DNA from 3 places in the Halonatronomonas betaini genome. Region 2 is predicted to be linked to each of the others. Evidence: riboswitches for the same ligand, from Rfam matches in the RefSeq annotation. Region 2 holds a riboswitch; each other region holds the start of a gene.
What was found. Region 2 has a riboswitch for cyclic di-GMP ahead of I0Q91_RS06595 (hypothetical protein). Riboswitches for the same ligand answer to the same signal wherever they lie in the genome.
Positions count from the first base shown of each region.

Region 1: another riboswitch for cyclic di-GMP. It lies ahead of I0Q91_RS08105 (hypothetical protein); the one in region 2 lies ahead of I0Q91_RS06595 (hypothetical protein).
Region 3: another riboswitch for cyclic di-GMP. It lies ahead of I0Q91_RS07485 (DUF4382 domain-containing protein); the one in region 2 lies ahead of I0Q91_RS06595 (hypothetical protein).

Region 1 covers NZ_JADPIE010000004.1:126,995-133,597, forward strand. Annotated here, with positions in the region: gene I0Q91_RS08090 (hypothetical protein) at 1-263, shown strand, start outside; gene ltrA (group II intron reverse transcriptase/maturase) at 761-2,176, shown strand; gene I0Q91_RS08100 (hypothetical protein) at 2,387-2,743, shown strand; cyclic di-GMP riboswitch class II at 2,860-2,948, shown strand; gene I0Q91_RS08105 (hypothetical protein) at 2,980-3,951, shown strand; gene I0Q91_RS08110 (hypothetical protein) at 4,132-4,398, shown strand; gene I0Q91_RS08115 (hypothetical protein) at 4,459-5,007, shown strand; gene I0Q91_RS08120 (hypothetical protein) at 5,075-5,746, shown strand; gene I0Q91_RS08125 (hypothetical protein) at 5,762-6,142, shown strand; gene I0Q91_RS08130 (hypothetical protein) at 6,145-6,603, shown strand, end outside.
Region 2 covers NZ_JADPIE010000003.1:233,574-240,176, reverse strand. Annotated here, with positions in the region: gene I0Q91_RS06605 (YifB family Mg chelatase-like AAA ATPase) at 1-82, shown strand, start outside; gene I0Q91_RS06600 (HD-GYP domain-containing protein) at 205-1,146, shown strand; gene I0Q91_RS06595 (hypothetical protein) at 1,208-1,417, opposite strand; cyclic di-GMP riboswitch class I at 1,530-1,618, opposite strand; gene I0Q91_RS06590 (sensor domain-containing diguanylate cyclase/phosphohydrolase) at 1,842-3,641, shown strand; gene I0Q91_RS06585 (L-cysteine desulfidase family protein) at 3,625-5,016, shown strand; gene mnmL (tRNA modification radical SAM protein MnmL/YtqA) at 5,214-6,167, shown strand; gene mnmM (tRNA 5-(aminomethyl)-2-thiouridylate-methyltransferase MnmM) at 6,458-6,603, shown strand, end outside.
Region 3 covers NZ_JADPIE010000003.1:417,033-423,635, forward strand. Annotated here, with positions in the region: gene I0Q91_RS07485 (DUF4382 domain-containing protein) at 189-1,289, opposite strand; cyclic di-GMP riboswitch class I at 1,374-1,460, opposite strand; gene I0Q91_RS07490 (GNAT family N-acetyltransferase) at 1,612-2,493, opposite strand; gene I0Q91_RS07495 (ADP-ribosylglycohydrolase family protein) at 2,690-3,547, shown strand; gene I0Q91_RS07500 (stage V sporulation protein S) at 3,698-3,958, opposite strand; gene heR (heliorhodopsin HeR) at 4,131-4,913, opposite strand; gene I0Q91_RS07510 (ROK family transcriptional regulator) at 5,071-6,273, opposite strand; gene I0Q91_RS07515 (glycoside hydrolase family 20 zincin-like fold domain-containing protein) at 6,350-6,603, opposite strand, start outside.

The sequences.
Region 1 (6,603 bases), on a different contig from region 2:
AAAATATTTTAACTGGTCAGGAAGTCCAGATTTCAGCCCATACAGATGATAGAGACGAACTTAAAGGTGAATATTATGAAAGTGATATTCATGGTCCAGGAAGAATTTATAGTTCTGACAAAATAACTGATTTATCAGACACTGTAAAGGATCTTAGAGATGAAGAGATTTACTGGGATGATGTTGGTAGTATTAATCTTCCTTATGATGATCTATATGATGTCCATTATGTAACGGGCTATATAAAAACAGAACAAAACTAATAAATTAAACTTAGCTCATTTTTCATATAACTCTTTTAATAACCCTCACACCAGGCATCCTGGGTGGGGGTTATTTTATGTTTGCCTGGCATGGATATTTGCTAATCAGTGAAAGTCTGATGTGGGGGTTAATAGTGCCAACCACTAGCTGAAGACAAGGGTGTCCATCGTGAGATGGAATCTGAAGGAAGTTGGAGGCAAAACTTCGGTCTGAGGAATACGAACTGTATAAAAGGCATATTCCTGTGGGTGAGTTTGCATAACAAAATAAAGCCCAAAACTATTCGAAACAGGAAGTGTAAATACAGCAGATAGGTGAAGTGAAAGTAAATATTCTTAACCAGGGAAGGTCTGACAGTAAATTGTGGTGATGAACTTCTAAGCAATAAACTCTGCAGTAATGTAAGAGCTGAACTGTCAGAATGCAGCAGAAGTCATAGTAGATTGATGGATATATACATCAATTGAAGGATGAAACATTAGGAGGTTTCTTAGATTTGAACAACTCGACGGAAACACATAGAAAGCAGACAACTTCATATGAAGGCTGCTCTCAGGAGAGAAGGCTGGAAGCTAGAAGTAATGAGAGAGTGCAGAGTGTTTCTGCGGCGTTGCCGAATGTAGGAAACGGTGAAAATGCAGACTCCAGTAATCTGATGGAGAAAATTCTAGAGGCTCCTAACCTGAATAGGGCATATAAAAGAGTCGTCAAGAACAAAGGCAGCCATGGAATTGATGGAATGAGTGTAGATGAACTTCTACCTCATCTTGAAAGAAATGGCAGACAGCTTCTAAAAGATATACTGGAATGTAACTACAAACCACAGGCTGTAAGAAGAGTAGAAATACCTAAGCCTGGTGGTGGAGTAAGACTACTTGGTATCCCAACAGTAACGGATAGAATGATTCAGCAGGCAATAACACAACAGCTGACACCAATATTTGACCCAGGATTTTCAGAATATAGTTATGGGTTCAGACCTGGAAGGAATGCACATCAGGCAGTAAATAAAGCTAAAGAATATATAAATGATGGCTATACATGGGTGGTCGATATTGACCTTGAAAAGTATTTTGATACTGTTCAACATGATAAACTGATGTCTTTGGTAGCCAGAAAAGTGCAGGATAGAAGGGTGCTGAAATTGATAAGAGCTTATCTTAACTCAGGAGTAATGATTGATGGTCTAATTAAGAAAACAGATGAAGGATGTCCTCAGGGAGGACCTCTAAGTCCACTACTCAGTAACATTATGTTGGACGAACTGGACAAAGAATTGGGAAAACGCAATCATAAATTCTGCCGTTATGCTGATGACAATCAGATCTATGTCAAAAGTAGGAAAGCGGCTGAAAGAGTTATGAAAAGCATAACTTTATTTATTGAAAAGAAACTGAAACTTAAAGTTAATACAACAAAAAGTGCAGTCGGCAGACCCTGGAGAAGAAAATTCTTAGGGTTCTCATTTTATCGGATGAATGGTGAAGTAAGGATAAGAATCCACCCGAAATCAATCAAGAAAATCAAAACAAAGATAAAAGAACTCACATCAAGAAACAAGCCCTGGACGATGAAATATCGTTTTAAGAAATTAAAACAGACAATCACAGGGTGGGTTAGCTATTACAAAATAGCTGATATGAAAAGCAAGATGCGAGCTCTTGATCAGTGGGCAAGACGACGAATAAGAATGTGCTACTGGAAACGGTGGAAGAAGGTCAAAACCCGCTTTAGGATGCTCAGGAAATTAGGTATTAAAGAGCCCAAAGCGTGGGAATATGCTAACACAAGGAAAGGCTACTGGAGAATATCCAATAGCCCTATACTTGCAAAAAGCTTTACCAATCAGTTATTAAAGAAACTCGGATACTTTAGTTTTACAGAAAGATATGCACAAGTAATTAATACTTAATGAACCGCCCAGTACCGAACGGTATGCTGTGGTGGTGTGAGAGGACGAGAAATAAATTAATTATTTCTCTCCTACTCGATTGCGTTATCCCAGCATCATCGTGCATTATCCCAGCATTATTCAAATCATCGCAAGTATTCCCTATAATAATAAACAGAAAGTGATAGAAAAATCAATAGAGATCGCAGCATCAATAGGAGGAAGTTATTTATGGAGTCGGCCTTTATCTGCGATAAAATCCTATTCAGTCACATATATGAGCTGGAAAGTCGACGGTCTGAAAGAGATTGCTGGCCCTCGACCTACTTTTACCAGATAAAGATTGACACTTATCCAGAAAATCAACCCAGTATCAAAGAGGCCGGCCAGCATTTGCTGGATATCCTTTCCTCAGAAATTAGCTGCTGCGATGTCCTCTGTCAGCTAAATCATGACCAATACGCATTAATCCTTTATGATGTCGATTCCAGAGAAGCTGACAGAATAAAAGATAGAATCTCAAACCATTATAAGCAAACAGCTAGCAAGCTTGAAGCTAAGCTTGAGATAGATTACAAATCCTTATAATAGAATAAATCAAACCTGGAGGTGATTAAAAAACCTGACTCAGCCGAACTGAAAGTTGCTGGATTGGCAGTTTAGGCATGTGGAGAGCACTATAAGAATTAGCTTAATATTTAACCTTCCTTATTGGAGGCAGTGACCTGTTATCTTAAATCTGGTCACCTGAAAAGATAGCAGTGAGCCAGTGGTGAAACCGACCAAAGGGAAAAACCAAATCCAATAAAGGGGGATTAATACTAATGAGAAAACTATTTATCGGTATTTTAGCAATAGCAGTCGTCTTTGGTATGAGCATGGGAGTAATGGCTGATGAAGGTCATGAAGCTACAATTGACCAGGATGGGACTAATTTAGATGCTATGATTGAGCAAGTGGGTGAATCTCATGAGGCTAAAATAACTCAAGAAGGCAATCTTTGGGGATTAGGTCATGATATTCATGATCCAGGCTGGGAAGCTGCAACATATTCCTGGATTGATCAAGCAGGAATAAGAAATGAAGCAATAATTAATTCAGTATCTAGCAGTGATAATACTGCATTATTTTTAAGAATTAATCAAGATGGTATGGAAAATTTTGCTGAAATAAATAGAAATTATGATGAAAATGGTGCTAATTCTTGGTCTGAGATAGATCAAATGGGAAATGAAAATAAAGCTATAATAGATTCATATTTATCAGATTACCCATGGTCAATTTCAAGTGCAGTAACTATCTATCAAGATGGAGATGAAAATAAAGCTGATGTTTTCTCAGGTGGGGAAACTCAGAACCTAGGCGGTAGTGATGCAGATTTAGTTCAAGAGGGTAACAGAAATATCATTGAACTAGTTCAAACTGAAGCAAATGCTTGGATTAAACAAGATGGAGACGATAATTTATTCAGGCTTGAGCATAATACAGAATTCCCAGCACAAAATGACTCAGAAGTATTCTTCACTCAGGAAGGCGACGAAAACAAGTTTGTAGGATTTAATGGTGAAGAAAAAACCGATCGGGCAGTACAAACTGATTCCGTGTTTGCTGGTCAGCAAACTGGTGATAGAAATGTTATAGGTCTCCACCAGGGTGGAAATGATTCTGCAGAAATAAATCAAATTGGAAATGATAATACAGCTTTATTATGGCAAAGTGAAGATGCAGGTCATTCATCTGATATAAATCAAGAAGGATATGAAAATACTGCTGAAGTAATACAAAGCACTAATTAATAGATCTAATAGGTGTTATAATAATGGGCACCTTATTTAATAAGGTGCCCATTATTTCAAAAGCTTAGTTAATTATAGTTGTTTATAGTTATAGGCCTTAATTATTGGTTATAGATTATATTTTTAGTTTTAAGGATTCAAAATGATCTTTAACTAATAAAAAGGAGGCTTATTAATATAATGAAAAAACTATTTGCTTTTACTTTGGCTGTTATATTAGTCTTTGGTATCAGTTTTGTTGGATTGGCAGGCAATGAAGCAGATATTGACCAGATAGGGGACAGCGCAGAAGCTGATGTGGAACAAATAGGTAATGAGCATTTAGGAATAATAAATCAAACAACTGGTAATGTTGCTAATTTAGAACAAGAAGGATCTAATCATGTGGCAACTATTAATCAACAGCATCCTTCAGAAATAGCAGTAATTACATCTGAAATTATTTAAAAAGGAGATAACCATACAGCAGATATTCTTCAGACTTTTGGAACAGGTAATTCTGAAGCTATAATATCTCAAGATGGCGAATTGAATTTAGGGGATATTTATCAAGCCGGGCCAGATATGAATGCTGATATTGAGCAGGATGGTATAATAAATACTGCTTTAATTTATCAAATTTGGGCTCGAGAAAATAATTCAATTATAAAACAAGAAGGGGAATCTAATTTTGCTAATATAAATCTTATGTCATCAGTAGAGGGAAAAGCAAGAATAAATCAAGAAGGAATCGCAAATGAAGCAGAAATATTTGGTGATATCGCCCATAGAGGTATCTATTCAATAAATCAAATTGGAGAAGCTAATACCGTTAATATTAATCAGCATGACTTTGTTGAAGGTAATGAAGCTCAAATAGATCAATTTGGCGACAATAATGAAGCTCAGATAGTTCAATTTGCTGTAGATTGGAATATTACTGGAAATAATGAAGGCTCTATTGTTCAAAGAGGTAATGATAATTCAGCATTAATTAATCAAACTGCAGCAGAAGATATTGCTACAATAAATCAAGAAGGAAATTCTAATTCTGCAACAGTAATTCAGGGGAATTGATTGAATTTCAATTCATTGCAGCCTGTTAATTCAGGCTGTATCAAAATCACTTTAAGTAGGTGATATAATGGAAAAATTGGCCTTCAAAAATATAATAAGAAAACTAAACAGTTTATTTATTAAAAAATTTATGTTAGTTATTTTAATATGTGTATTTGTTCTGTCTGCTGGAATTTTTGTTCAGGCTGAAGATATTAATGATGAATTGCTAGAATTAGAATCTGAAAATCAAAAAAATTTATTAGGCGAAGTTTCAATCCTGGATTACAATGATATAAGCTATAATACTTATACAGATAATTTGGCTAATATAAACCAGGTGGGAAACATTAATTTTGCTTCAATAGAACAAGTAGGGGTAAACAATTATAGTTTGATTAAACAAATTGGTAATAATAATTCAACAGAGATTTATCAAGAAGGAGACAATAATATAGGAATTACTCATCAAGACGAATTTGCTTGGTGGTCTGGAAATAATGAAGCCTCTATTGAACAAAATGGAGATTATAATATAGCTTTAATAGCTCAATATGGAAGCAATCATACAGGACAAATAAATCAGAGTAAAGATGATAATGAAGCTGGAATTATTCAATTAGGAACAAATACAAGTAAAAGGATAGATCAAAACGGAGAGAATAACTCAGCTGATATCATGAGTTTTAAAAATGATGAGAGTTTAGAAGTAATTCAACACGGTGACAACCAGAATATAGAAATCCTGATCGGTGAGTAGAAAGGAGGTGAAATAGTGAGAATCATAAAAAGCCTCCTTTTTCTTCTGTTAATTTTACTGGTTATATCTGGAGTTACAATCCAAACCGCCACAGTAGCTGAACTCAATCTTAACTTAGAACCAGGTTTCAATTATGAAATAACAATAGATGATAGCTGGAATATCAGGATCATTTTCTCTGATAACAATAACTATCAGGAAGTTTTTCAATCTGGCGATAAAAATTTTTCTCTTATTTTTCAGCAGGGCGAAAATTCTGAAGCCCGTATTTCTCAGGAAGGTAGCGGCAATCAGGCAGTAATCAATCAGCAATCAGTTAGTGATGCTGAGAGTAATGCAGATGCAGAGACCAATAATAGTCCAGATGGTGACGATGATGATAAGGAGGATGATTAACTTTGACTAAAAACTATAAGAATATGGCAGCAATAATTACAATTAGTTTATTTCTGGCAGTAATTATTCTGGCAACACCTGCCCTGGCAGAAGAGGATGAAGATTTAGAATGGAGAATGGAGCTGATTGAGGCTTCCAGGGCAATGATGGAAGAGGAGGATACCCCGGAGTTTAGAAACCATAAACTGGGCTCTGTCTTTACAACCTATGGCGAAGGCGACAATCTAATTAATACTGGCCTGAGATTTGCACCCCAGCTAGGTTCTCCAGCTGGCAGGCCATTAAGGTTTATCGGTGAAGTCTTTTATCTCAGAGCCGAGAGCGAGATCGCCGGGTTTATGTCATTATCCTTTGAGCCAATTGAGAATATTTACATTGGCGCCGGTGGCGATGTTATCGGTGAGGCAGAATACCATCTCTTTGCCGGCTGGGATATCACAGATAATATCTTTGTTGAGGCC
Region 2 (6,603 bases):
AGCTGACCTTGCCGGGATTGAGACGATTGGAATAGATGAATTATCTGAAGCCAGTTTATACAGGAGGAAGAAGTTTATATAATTTTTGCTGCTGGACTCCTGCTAAATGCTTAAAAACGACAGAAAAGCAGGAAAAATCGATTATATATGTAACTTAATATATAGTTGATTTAAATTATGTCTGGTGGAGGTTGATTAATAATAATGAATAAATTTGATGATATAGGTTTTCCACTTTCTTTAGTTATTGGAGATGAAAGTGACTATTTAGATAAAATTGAAAGAAAAACAACAAGTTTATCTTTGATTGCTCAGAATGAAGATTTGGAAGTTATTCATCAAGAAATTGTTGAAGATAGAATATTTATGATTAAGACAGAAGATGATGCTTTTGAATTTTATTTTCTATTAGATGGCAAGGTAAAAAGCAAAGATAGTGAAGAAATTTTAACAAAAGGTAATTTCATATCAGTAAATGGTGAAGTAGATGAGACATATTTTAAAACACTAGAAAAAACAGAGTTATTAATATTTACTAATTCTCCAGTTTTTAATAATGCTGAAAAGAGATTTAATGAATTAATTGCTTTAAATGAGAAGGTTTTAAATAAGGATCTAGAGACTAAGGAACATTGTACTAGATTGCACTGGCTCTCATTAAAGACTGCTGAATTGTTAGGTTTAAGAGATAAACAGTTGTTTAATTTAAGTTATGCTTCATTTTTACATGATACTGGTAAAATTGAGATTGATTCAGAGATATTAAATAAACCAGGGAGTTTAAATGATGAAGAATGGCAGGAGATGAAGACCCATTGCGTAAAAGGCAAAAACATAATATTAAAATATTTAAAAGAAGGTCATTATAAAGATGTTGCAGAAATAGTACATCAACATCATGAGAGATATGATGGTAAAGGTTATCCCCAGGGATTAAAGGGTGACGAAATAATGATTGAAGCTCAAATATTAACTGTTGTAGATGCTTATGATGCCATGACCAATGAACGACCATACCAGGATAGGCTTAGCCGGGAAGAGGCATTAAAGGAGTTAGAAGAATGTAAAGGTGGACAGTTTTCACCTGAGGTCGTTGATGCCTTTTATAAGGCTGAAAAGGAATATCAGAGAGAAAATATTGAGTAATAAGATAGGTTTATCGCTAAAAGCGATAAACCTTAAATCATTAATGATTTTTTTTTGTTTTTTATTCTCCAGCTACATATAGTGGATTATTAGGGCCATGGCCATTGCCTGAACCTGAATATCCATTGGCTTCTGGTTCTGCTGGATTGTAAATTACTCTTTCTCCATTTTCAAACTGGACTATGTCATTAGAATTTGAGGCGAAGGATGTCATTGAGAAAGAGACGATAAGGGTGAACACGATAAGTAATACGGTTGCTTTTTTAAGCATTTTTTTCCTCCTTTAAATTTGTGAGCTACTTTTCAGCAGGATACCCTTTAAGGGAGGAAATAAAAATAACCTGTCAAACCCAGGAGGCGACAGGTATAATCCTATCCTCCACTTCGGCAATCTGGCAACCATAACATGGATAGTCACAGGTTCACAGACTTTGCGAATCTTTCCTTTCGGAAAGAGTAGCCTTTTTCGGGTAGAGAAAATAATTTTTTCACTTTTATCAATTATATCATAAAAAATAAGTTTTGCATAGTTTTTATTGCCAAAAATTATAATAAAATTTTACTAATTATTTTTTTAATGAGTAAAATACCATGAGATTTTGAATCTTATATATGATATAATAGATTTACTGATAACTTTTTATTTTAAAAAGTTTTTGCAGAGTTTTTGGTGAGTTTATGAAGGAGGAGTAAAAATGTTTACTGACCTCTGGGAAAAAGCCATTAAAATAGGAAAGATGAGGATTGGGGCCAGAGTATTATGTTATTTGATACCAGGCCTATTATTATTTATTCTGGCTTTTTATGCTGAATTAAGTATTTTAGGGCTTATTCTTCTTCTTTATGCTGTAATAATTGGATTTACTGCTGGGTTTAAAGGTGTTATACCAGCAGCTATTTTAATAATTGTTGCAAGTATTATTTCGATAAATAGATTTGGAGTTACATCGTTTTTAAATACTTCTGTGCATATAGCCTTTGCGATTGCTCTCAGTCTGGGGATTGGGCTTTTAAGGGATAAATATCTGGAATATATGGCTAATTATCGGCTGACCCAATTTGGAATAGAGAATGCCAATTTGATGACTTTTTTATTTGATGAGACCAGTACAATAATTGATATTAACAAATATGCATCGGATTTATTAGGATATGAAAAAGAGGAATTAATCGGGGAAGAGTTCGAGTATTTAGTAAGTGAGAGCGGGGAAGAGCTTTATATGGACTGCCTGCGGGATATGGATTATCAGGGTCCTTTAACATTCAGGCTTACTCTGGAGACTAAACAGGAAAAGAAATTGCCGGTTGAAATAAATTGTAAACATCTAAACTATAATGGGCAGGAGTATGGGTTTTTATTTGCGCAGGATATTACTGAGATTTTAAAGAGGGAAAAGGATATTAATTATCTGTTATACCGGGATAGTCTGACTGAATTGTATAACAGGCGATTTTTTGAGGAAGAGCTAAAAAGGCTTGATACAGGAAGACAGATGCCTCTGGCGATAGTAATGATTGATGTTAATGGGCTTAAGGTAATTAATGATACCTATGGCCATAAAGCCGGGGATGAACATCTTAAGAAGGTTGCAAATATATTAAAGAACTCAATCCGTCAGGAGGATATACTGGCGAGATGGGCTGGAGATGAGTTTGTTATCCTGATGCCGAATACTGATTATGATGCAGCTAAACTTTTATACAGGCGGATAAAAAGTAACTGCTTGCTTTCATATGAGAATGGGGATCCGATCTCGGTGGCTATTGGGATTTCAGTAAAATCTGATAGTGAGACGGAGATAAATAGTGTTTTAGAAGAGGCTGATAAGGATATGTATTGTGATAAGGCCCTGGATGGTGAAAATAGCGGTGAGCATCTTGTAAAGCATATGCTGGAAGAGCTTAAAGAAAACAGCTTTGAAACCAGAGAGCATCTGAATAATGTAAGGGAGCTGGCTATAGGACTGGCTGAAAGGATTGGCCTGTGTGATGAGGCCAGGGAGGATCTTGATTTTCTGGCGAAATTTCATGATATCGGGCTGCATATGCTGCCAGATGATCTGATTTTTAAAGAAGAGAGACTGGATAAGGATGACTGGAAAGAGATCAGAAAGCATCCTGAATACGGAAGTAGAATAATTAATTCTCTCAGGGATTATGATGATGTGGCTGAAAATATACTGGCCCATCATGAATGGTGGAATGGCCAGGGGTATCCTGATGGTCTTGAGGGTGAAGAGATCCCTTTATATTCAAGGATAATAGCGATTGCAGATGCCTTTGATGTGATGATATCTGGCAGACCATATAAACCTGCTAGAGATCCGGAGGATGCCCTGGAGGAGTTAAAGAATTACCGGGGTATACAGTTTGACGGGAAACTAGTCGATGAATTTGTGGCAATGGTTGAAAATAGCGGGATGATTAAAGACAATCAACTAAAAGATGAAGCAATTAATACAGGGGTGGAAATGGAATATGGAGATGATGGATGAGTTAAAAAGTATTATTGAGGAAGCTTTAATGCCGGCCCAGGGTTGTACTGATCCGGTTTCGGTAGCCTTTGCTGCTGCCAGAGCGAGACAGGAGTTAACAAGGAGAATTGGTGGAACTGGCAACGCTGGTAATTCTGGAAAAATTGATGGCACTGGTGAGGGTGTTAATGCTGGTAAGCTAGAGAAGATAAAGATTACTGTTAATGCTAATTTATATAAGAATGCGGCCAGGGTGACAATACCTGGTACGACTGACTGCGGGGTGACGATGGCAGCAGCGCTGGGATATCTGGCTGGTGATTCTGAGCGGAACCTGGAGGTTTTAAGTGATCTTAGGGATAGAGATATCGATGAAGCCAGGAAGTTAGTGAAGGCCGGACTTTTTGAGGTTGAGATTGATCGGGATATTAATCGGCTGCTGATAGATCTTGAGCTGACTGTTAGTGGCGGTGCGGGCAGGGATGCTGGTATGGATAGTGGTGTGGAGAGGTTGCGGCTGGTGATTTTAGATTATTATACAGCTGTTGAGGCTGTTGAACATAACGATGAGATCGGGGATTTTAAGGTTGAGCCGGTGGATGCTGTTAAGAGAAAGAGGCAGCCAGTGGAGAATTATGAGCTTGAGGATTTTATTAAGTTTGCTGAAAATATAGATGTTGACGAATTAGGAATATTAAGGGAAGGCATTGAGATATCAAAGAGGCTGGCCGATGAAGGCATGGAGAAATCGGCAGGGATGGCAGCCACTATTAGATCGATGCTGAAACTTGATTCGAAGGAATGCAAGCTGTTGCAGTATCCGTCACTGCTGGCATCGGCGGCATCTGAGGCCAGGATGACCGGGAGTTCTCAGCCGGCGATGTCACTGGCTGGGAGTGGCAATCAGGGGATAACTGCCTTCCTGACGATGATTGGAGCAGCTGAGGCTTTAGAAAAGAGCGAAGAAGAGTTGATCAGAGCTCTGGCCCTGGCGATATTGATATCTGTCTATGTTAAAGCCAGACTTGGCGTGCTGTCGGCCATGTGCGGGGCTGGAGTTGCTTCGGCCTTTGGGGCAAGTGGCGGAATTGTCTATCTCCTGGGTGGCAGCAAAAAGGATATTTTTCAGGCCGGTTTGAATTTATACGGGGTACTGACTGGAATTGTCTGTGATGGGGCCAAGACAGGCTGTGCCTATAAGGTGGCGTTATCTTCACACTGGGCTGTGCAATCAGCTGTGCTGGCCAGCCGGGGGATTGGACTGAGCCCATCTGAGGGGATGCTGGCTGATAATATGGAGGATCTGCTTGATAATCTGGCCAGGCTGAATAGTCCAGGGATGGATAGCACTGACAGGGAGATACTTGATATAATGCTGGAAAAGGAGCGGGTTTAGGCTGAAATTTTGGCTGAAAGTTAAGTTATGGAGCAAATAAAGTTGAGTAATAATGCAGAAAGTTGAGTGATAGAGCAGGTTTAAATTCAGGGGATTTTAAGGATTTTTAGTTTGCAATAAATGTTATGGTACGGTAAAATAGTAACTGTATAATATTACTATTATATATTACTATTTTGCTGTGAGGAGTTTTAGATATGGAACCCTATTATAAGTATTCGGCTTATTTGAGAGATAGATATGGTGAAAAAACTTACAAGCTGCCGGTGAATCTGCCGCTGACCTGTCCGAACAGGGATGGCCAGCTTGGAACTGAGGGCTGTTTTTACTGTGGCGAGCAGGCTGCCGGGTTTGAGAGTGAACCTGATGAATCGGTCCGGGAGCAGTTGCTGGAACTCAGGGAATATATCGGCGATAGATATAAGGTTGATAAGTTTATCGCCTATTTCCAGAATTTCACAAATACCTATCTGCCACTTAATAATTTGAAGAGTTATGTGCGCGAGGCCTTGACTGTTGATGATATTGTTGAGGTGATATTATCGACCAGGCCTGACTGTGTTAATTATGAGTATTTACAGGAGATTAAGAACCTGGTACAGACTGTAAAACCTGAGATAAACTTGACTCTGGAGCTGGGGTTACAGACTATAAATTACCGGACATTACAGAATGTGAACCGGGGCCATAGTCTGGCCCAGTTTATTGATGCCGTGCTGACTGCCAGGACATCTGATTTTGGAATTGGAGCCCATCTGATTTTGAATTTGCCTGGGGATGAGATGATTGATGTTAAGGAGAATGCCAGGGTGCTATCGGCATTGCGGGTTGATAATGTGAAGCTCCATGCACTGTATCTCAGGGAAGGTACTGAGCTGGCCAGGCAGTTTAAAGCTGGAGAGCTTGAGATGATAAGCCTTGAGGAGTATATTGATAGAGTAATAACCTTTTTAAGGTATCTTGATCCGAGGATTGCTGTCCAGAGGTTGATTGGCCGGGCACCGGAGGAAGGCAGTGTCTTTGTTAACTGGGATATGAGCTGGTGGAAGATACATGATATGATTATTGAAGAGATGAATGAGAGAGAAGTTGAACAGGGTGATTTTTTTGATTACCTGCAGGGCCCTGCATTAAATAAATTTCAAGGCTAGTTAAATATTGACTATAGTTATTTTAAGATTAAATTTCCTGTTTAGATTGTCTGGTATTATTTAGAGCTCACTGCTAAAAATTGGAATAATCAGTATTTACTATGGTAAAGAGTTAAATTATAGACTTATTTTATATATAATTTTCGTCGGGTATTAATATACCCGATTTTTTTTATTTATTCTAAAACTTTTGCAGGAGTTTTTAGAGTTTGGGAGAATTATACTATCAATAGTGAGTATTATTTCTGTAATCAGAGGTAAAATTATTATATAATAGGGAGGATAATATTATGGAGATTCCCCAGGCGGTTGAATTCAGCCATTATTTGCTGGCAAGACAGATAAATGAAGGTGATTTTGTAATAGATGCGACCTGCGGCAATGGACATGATACAGGTTTTCTGGCCAGGCTGGTCGGTGAGTTTGGCAAGGTGCT
Region 3 (6,603 bases), 180 kb from region 2:
CTAAATTAATAATGTTTATTATTAATATTATTATACCAAATTTAGAATTATCTCAGTCATATATCAGTCATATTTCAGTCATATCTCAGTCATATTCCAACTTTTTTAGAGTTCAATTTAAAAAACCTGGCATTTTACTGCCAGGCTTCTAAATAATACTATTATATTTTAAAGTTTACTTAATCTGTTTATTCTTCAGAGTTGTCTTCATTTTCGTCTTCTCCGGAATCATCTCCATTTGTATCTTCTTCAGTATCATTTTCTTCAGACTCTTCTAAATCAACAGATGATAAAATAATTGGATCATCTAACTCTATTTTTTCACCAACAATAACCGAAACTGGTTCTTCAAGTATTTTAACTTCATAATCTGAGTCATCAATCACAATTTCATCTTTCATTTCATCTTCATCTTCATCTTCGCTTTGCTCTTTATAGCCAACAAAAGCTCTTAATTTATATTCGCCATCAGAAAGACCTCGGAGCATAAATGAACCAGCATCTCTACCACTAATCTCTTCAATTGAAGTCAATGAGATAGCTTCAGGTTCCGCACCATCTTTAAACTCTTTAGCTTCTGAATCATAATCATTAACATTATATGCTTCAACATAAACATCTCTATTATCAATATCTATAAATTCTTCTTTTATATCTCCATCTTCCTCAAATTTACCTAATACCCGACCAAGAATATTTCCTGCATAATTTTTATCAATTACATTTACAGCCTGTGTATTTAAAATAGCTTTATCTGATCTCCCAGCAAAAACCAGTTTTGTCAGGTCAACATCAAGAACAATCGAAGTAATTGTATCTCTCTCAATTCCAAAATTGTAATCAATCTGAAAACCTTTTTGTTGACCAGCAGGAACTTTCAAAGGCATTTCAGAACCATCATCAAATACTAACCTTGATAAATATCCCTGACCATCTTCATCAGCTAATTTAAGTCTAATTTTATTGTAATTGCCTTCAGGTAAAAATTTATCTCCTAACTTTTTTTCTGTAAATTGAAGCTGTAATAAATCAACTTTTAACATTTCATCTTCTTCATCTTCAAAATTATTAATTGTCTCCCAGCCGCCATCTACATGATTAACATTAACTTCATCGATATAAACATAAACATGTTCAAGATCATTAACAGCATTATCAGCGATAAATAAAGCCAGTTGGCCGGTCTCTTGATCTGTATCTACTCCATCTCCTAAAAAATCACCGGTACAACCTGCTACAACAATCGTAAACAGAATAAGTGAAACAACAAAAATTGTCTTTTTTTTCATTAAATTATTCCTCCTTAGAAAAATCGATTTAATTTTAAATTAAAATAAAAACTGTCGCAAATCAGGCTGCGACAGAAATATAATTGCTGCAACCTGGCAGTCATAGAAAAAAATTCTTTAGACCCATAGCTTTGCGCAAGCCAGCTTTCGCTGACCTTGCCCATATGATTTTTTTATTTTTATTAATTAAAGTATACCATAGTTAAAGATAAATAAAATTGTATTTCTATAAGTGTACCCTTATTTATCGGAATAATGCTCCGAAAGTATCAGTATATTTTGCTCTTCTGGCTGGAGTTTAAATCCATAAAATTCCAGGGCTTTAATTTAATATCTTCTGCCATCTTTCTCTATACGCTACTGTTTCAAAACCTATATTTTTATAAAAGTCAGGTGCTCCTCCAAAACAATACTCTGCTCCTAATGCTTTAGTCTTTTTCATACCTTCAGTCAGAGCAATTGTTGCCAGGCCCTTACCTCTATGTTCAGGCACTGTTGCCAGAGGCTCTAAATAAGCATATTTATTCTGAGTGTCAAACCACATCCCTGCATAACAGGCATATTCTCCATCAGGGGCCTTTATTATAGTTGTTAAATCTTTTCTAAAGTTAGGTCCACTCTGCATTAGCAACCTTCCTTCATAATCATCATCAGGATTAGGACCATGATCAAACCCTTTCCAGAGGCAATCATGTATCTTCTTTATATCATTTTCCTCTTCCAGTGTAAATAATGAATAATCGGATGGCAGGTCAAATTCAACAAAATCTTTTTCATAAGAGAATATAGTTACTATTTCTTTATATTCTTTCTTATAACCATTATTTTGTAATAGATCTCTTTTAACTTTTTCTTTATCTGTAATCCATACATTTAAAATAATCTTTCCATCTTTAATTGTTGATAATTCCTTTTCAACATATTCAAGCATCTCAAATAATAATTTATTATAACCTGGTTTTACAACTAAAAAAGCATCTCCTAAATCCATCTCATAACATGCTAAACCAATGATTTCTCCTTTTTCCTCCCAGATACCAAATCGATGAGCAGATTGATAATTAAAATACGGATGAGTATGGGCATATTCAAAAAATTGTTGTAAGAGATAACTGTTTAATGTGCCTACATTATAAATATCAACTAAAAACTGACTCACTTTTTTAAAATCAGCTAATAACTTATATCTTCTTCTAGTAATCATCTTCTCACCTCTTATTTTGTTTTCTTATATAATCATTCAGGATATTTTAAATTTATCCTGCATGATTTTTGTTATTACATAAATCAATGTTTTATTATGTTAAAAGCCAAAAATTGTAACCAGCTTTATTTTCTTTTTAGTTTTAATCGTCTATAATATTAAATAAATGATAAATAACTATACAGGAGGGTTAAGCATGAAAAATAAAAGGGAAGATATTGTAATGGCAGTATTTATAGCAGATGCCCTATCTTTTGGCTCACACTGGGTTTATGATACAGACAAATTAAAAGAAGAATACACAGGAATCATCAATGAATTCAGAGCTCCAATGTCTAATTTCCATGAAGGTAAAGCAGCTGGAGATTTAAGTCATTATGGCGAACAGGCTCTGGCCCTTTTAAGATCGATCTCTGATAATAAGGGGTTTAACCTTAAGAAATTTAAAGCTGACTGGATAAAACATGTTGAAAATACTGAGATGTATATGGATCATTCGATGAAGGATACTCTGAATATATTTAAAGTTTCAGATACACTTATCGGTGCTGATAATGTTGAGCTCGGTGGAATAGCCCGAAGTCTGCCATTATTTATAGAAGAGGATATTTCTAAAGAAGAATTTATGAATTTAGTCCACATGACTCATAACGGAGAAGTTGTTGATCAGACAGCTGAATTTGTTTACCAGGTGATGAAAGATATTCTGGATGGTAAAAATTATAAAGAGGCCATTGAAAACAATAAAGATATAAATCAATTTATTCTGGATAATTTTAATAAAATTGGTCCTAAAGATAAAATAGTGGAAAATGCCGATGATCGGGGTCAGGGCTGTTCTATTCAGCAGGGTCTGCCGATTGTACTGGATGTATTATGGAATGCCGATAACCTAATGGAAGCCCTGACTTTAAATATCATGGCCGCCGGAGATAACTGCCCTAGAGGAATGGTTATTGCAGCAATAATGGCCGCCAGCGAGGGTTTAGATACTATACCTGCAGAATTGATCGATGGTTTTAATAAATCAAAAGAAGTTAAGGAATTAATTTAATCTAGCAGCTTTAATCTTTCTGCAAGATTAAAAAACTCAAGGTCGGCTTGAACCGGGTAATTATAATCCGGTTTTCTGCCGACCTTTTTTTATATATAATTTGGCTTTATTTGATTAATCAGCCCCAGATGGGCATTAAAATTAATTATATTATCTAGATTTCACAATAAATTTAATAGCTGTACGCTCTTCTCCTCCAATCTCAACTTCTTTAAATGCAGGTATGCAGATTAAATCGATCCCTGCTGGCGCTACAAAACCTCTAGCTATCGCAACTGCCTTAACTGCCTGATTGATTGCTCCTGCACCTATTGCCTGCAATTCAGCAGTACCATTTTCTTTAAAAGTTCCCGCTAAAGCGCCTGCTACAGAATTAGGATTAGAATTTGCTGCTACTTTTAATACATCCATGTAATAAAATTACCTCCTTAAAAACTTAAGTCGGGGCTGATATTACTATAATTGTCTGTATTATAGGAAACTCCTGCAGTAATTTGAAATAGTATAAAAAAATTAATAAAATTATGAAAAACTGTATTCCTGGCAAGACTAAAATACTTGCCTTTTAATATTTTTTTAACTGCTAAGGCTGCATAATTCCGGCAAAGGCCAGCCAGGCCAGTACAGATTTAGCTACAAGGCTGAGGATTATATAACCCCTTTCCCCATATAGATAGTTCTTCCATTTCCCCACCTTTTTATACTGTAAAATCATATTGATAGGGAACAGGTTGAAGAACACAAAATAACTTCCTACAATTGCATAGACAAACCAGGGTACTTCTGCAGGGTTGGAATTACCAAAGGCATATAAAAGGATAACTATCCAGGGGACTATTCCTGCAAAGCTGCCGAAAATAAAGGGCTTCCAGTTAGTCTTTTCAGTCTTCTCATTAATCTCTTCCATATCAAGGCCAAATAGGTTCATAGAGGCGTTTGCTGCAATAATCAATAGCAGGGCACCTATATCATATACACCGAACAATAGAGCTATTAGAACAATCATCAGAGAAGAACTCAGTGCATACTCATACCAGCGAAAGCGATTCATTCCCCGGTCTAGATCTCGGTTATAAATAGGGTTTCCCCAGGAACTTACAATAATAAAATGAGCTGCTGCCGATAGAAATAAAAAGATGGAGACCATGATTCCAAAGGGTACCTCCCCGATCTGATTAGGGTCTGTTACTAATCGCATCTGGGTCTGATCAAAGGTTAAAAAATAAGACCAGACAGGAATTCTAAATTCAGCAATCCGCTCAATAAAAAGCGCAAATCCCAGCATCAAAGTTCCTTGAATCAAATGCAAAAACCCCATAATTTTATTAAATCTTTTTAAAGAAGCATAGGTAATTTCTTTTGCCATCTCAGCACTTTCTTTCTTTTATTTAAAAATAAAAACTACTAACTTAACTAAACATCATTATTAGTTATTTCTTCACTGATAAAAATAATCCTGTAATTTTAACAAATAATAGAAAAATTAAAATAAAATAATATTAATTTGAATTATTTCAAGGTTTTTATAAGCTTAATAAAGAGCTATGCTTTAAATGATCTTCTATTTTAATGTCTGGTAAGACATCTAGCTCTGATAATGCATAAACTGCTCCTGCTAGAGCTTCTGAATTTTCCTTATTCTTAAACGAAGACTCAGTAATTTTTAAGTTCTTTGTTACAGTACTTTTTAATTCTGATTCAGTTGAATTCAAACTACTTTTGACAACATTGATAAAGTCATTATAATAGCATATCTTTCCGGATATGACGATTATATTAGGATTCAATAAAAGAGTTAAATTAAATAATACCTTCCCTAAGTACCCAGCCCCTCTTCTAACGAAATTTTTAAGGGTTTGATCTTTTGGCAACATTTTTAAAGCATAATCTATATCTAATTTGTCTTCATCAACATCAAAATTATTTTTCATAAAGTTAACAACAGCTTTATTAGAAATAAAACTATTTAAAGTTACTGACTTATTAGAACCTGGATTTATAATAGTGCTACCTAATTCACCAGCATAATTATCTGCTCCAGAATAAGCCTTTCCATTAAAAATCATCCCTGCTCCAACACCTTCAGAAATATAAATATATAAAACATTATCTGTAAGAGCATGTTCACCAATTAAAAACTCACATACAGACAATGCTAACGTATTATGAACAACTACTACCGGTATTTTGATTTCTCTGTTAATAAGATACTTTAATGGTAATCCTCTTAATACTGAATTTCCATCAATAATCATCCCTTTCTCTTCATCAACAACTCCTGGAACTGAAATACCAATATGATCTATATCAAATTCTTTAAGAACTTCTTTAATAACTTTTTTACAATCTTCAATTTGTTTAATAGGATCATTATTTTCAACTTTACAAGTTTTAGATAAACATATTTCATTTGCCAAATTTACAACAGTATACTCCCAAATATTATTGCTAACTGATATACCCAACACAAATTTCCCATTTTTATTTAATGAAAAATATTTAGGAGGCCTCCCACTTTTAGTAATACCATCTGGGCGATATGATGTGTCATGTTGAAAAATTAAATTATCACTTTTTAATTCCTCTAAAAGAGATAAAATAGTAGTTGGTGTTATATTCGTCATATTATATATCTCCGGTTGAGAAATCGGACCATGGTACCTTACTATTTCTAATAAAGCTTTCCGATTCATCTTTTTAATATCAGCAGTATCTCCTGTATACATTAAAATCACCTCAATCATTTAATCATATTTTTTAATACTAGATTAACAAAACTTTATAAATTAATAAGGTTTGTTTTTAATATGTTGGTAAAGATTTATAGTCATTTGTTTTATAACTATCAAAAGATCTATCAACTTCAATGTCCTTATTAATCTTTTCAATCTGCTCATCTAGCCATTTTACTAAATACTTTAAACGTGAAATTATATCAGCATAATGTCCTAAATTAGTATCTAAATTTGCTTGTTTTGACCTTTTAAACCATATAGCAGAAAATTCAAGCATCAATTCTGAGTAATCTTTAATAAGCTGTTCTGTTTGTAATTTAT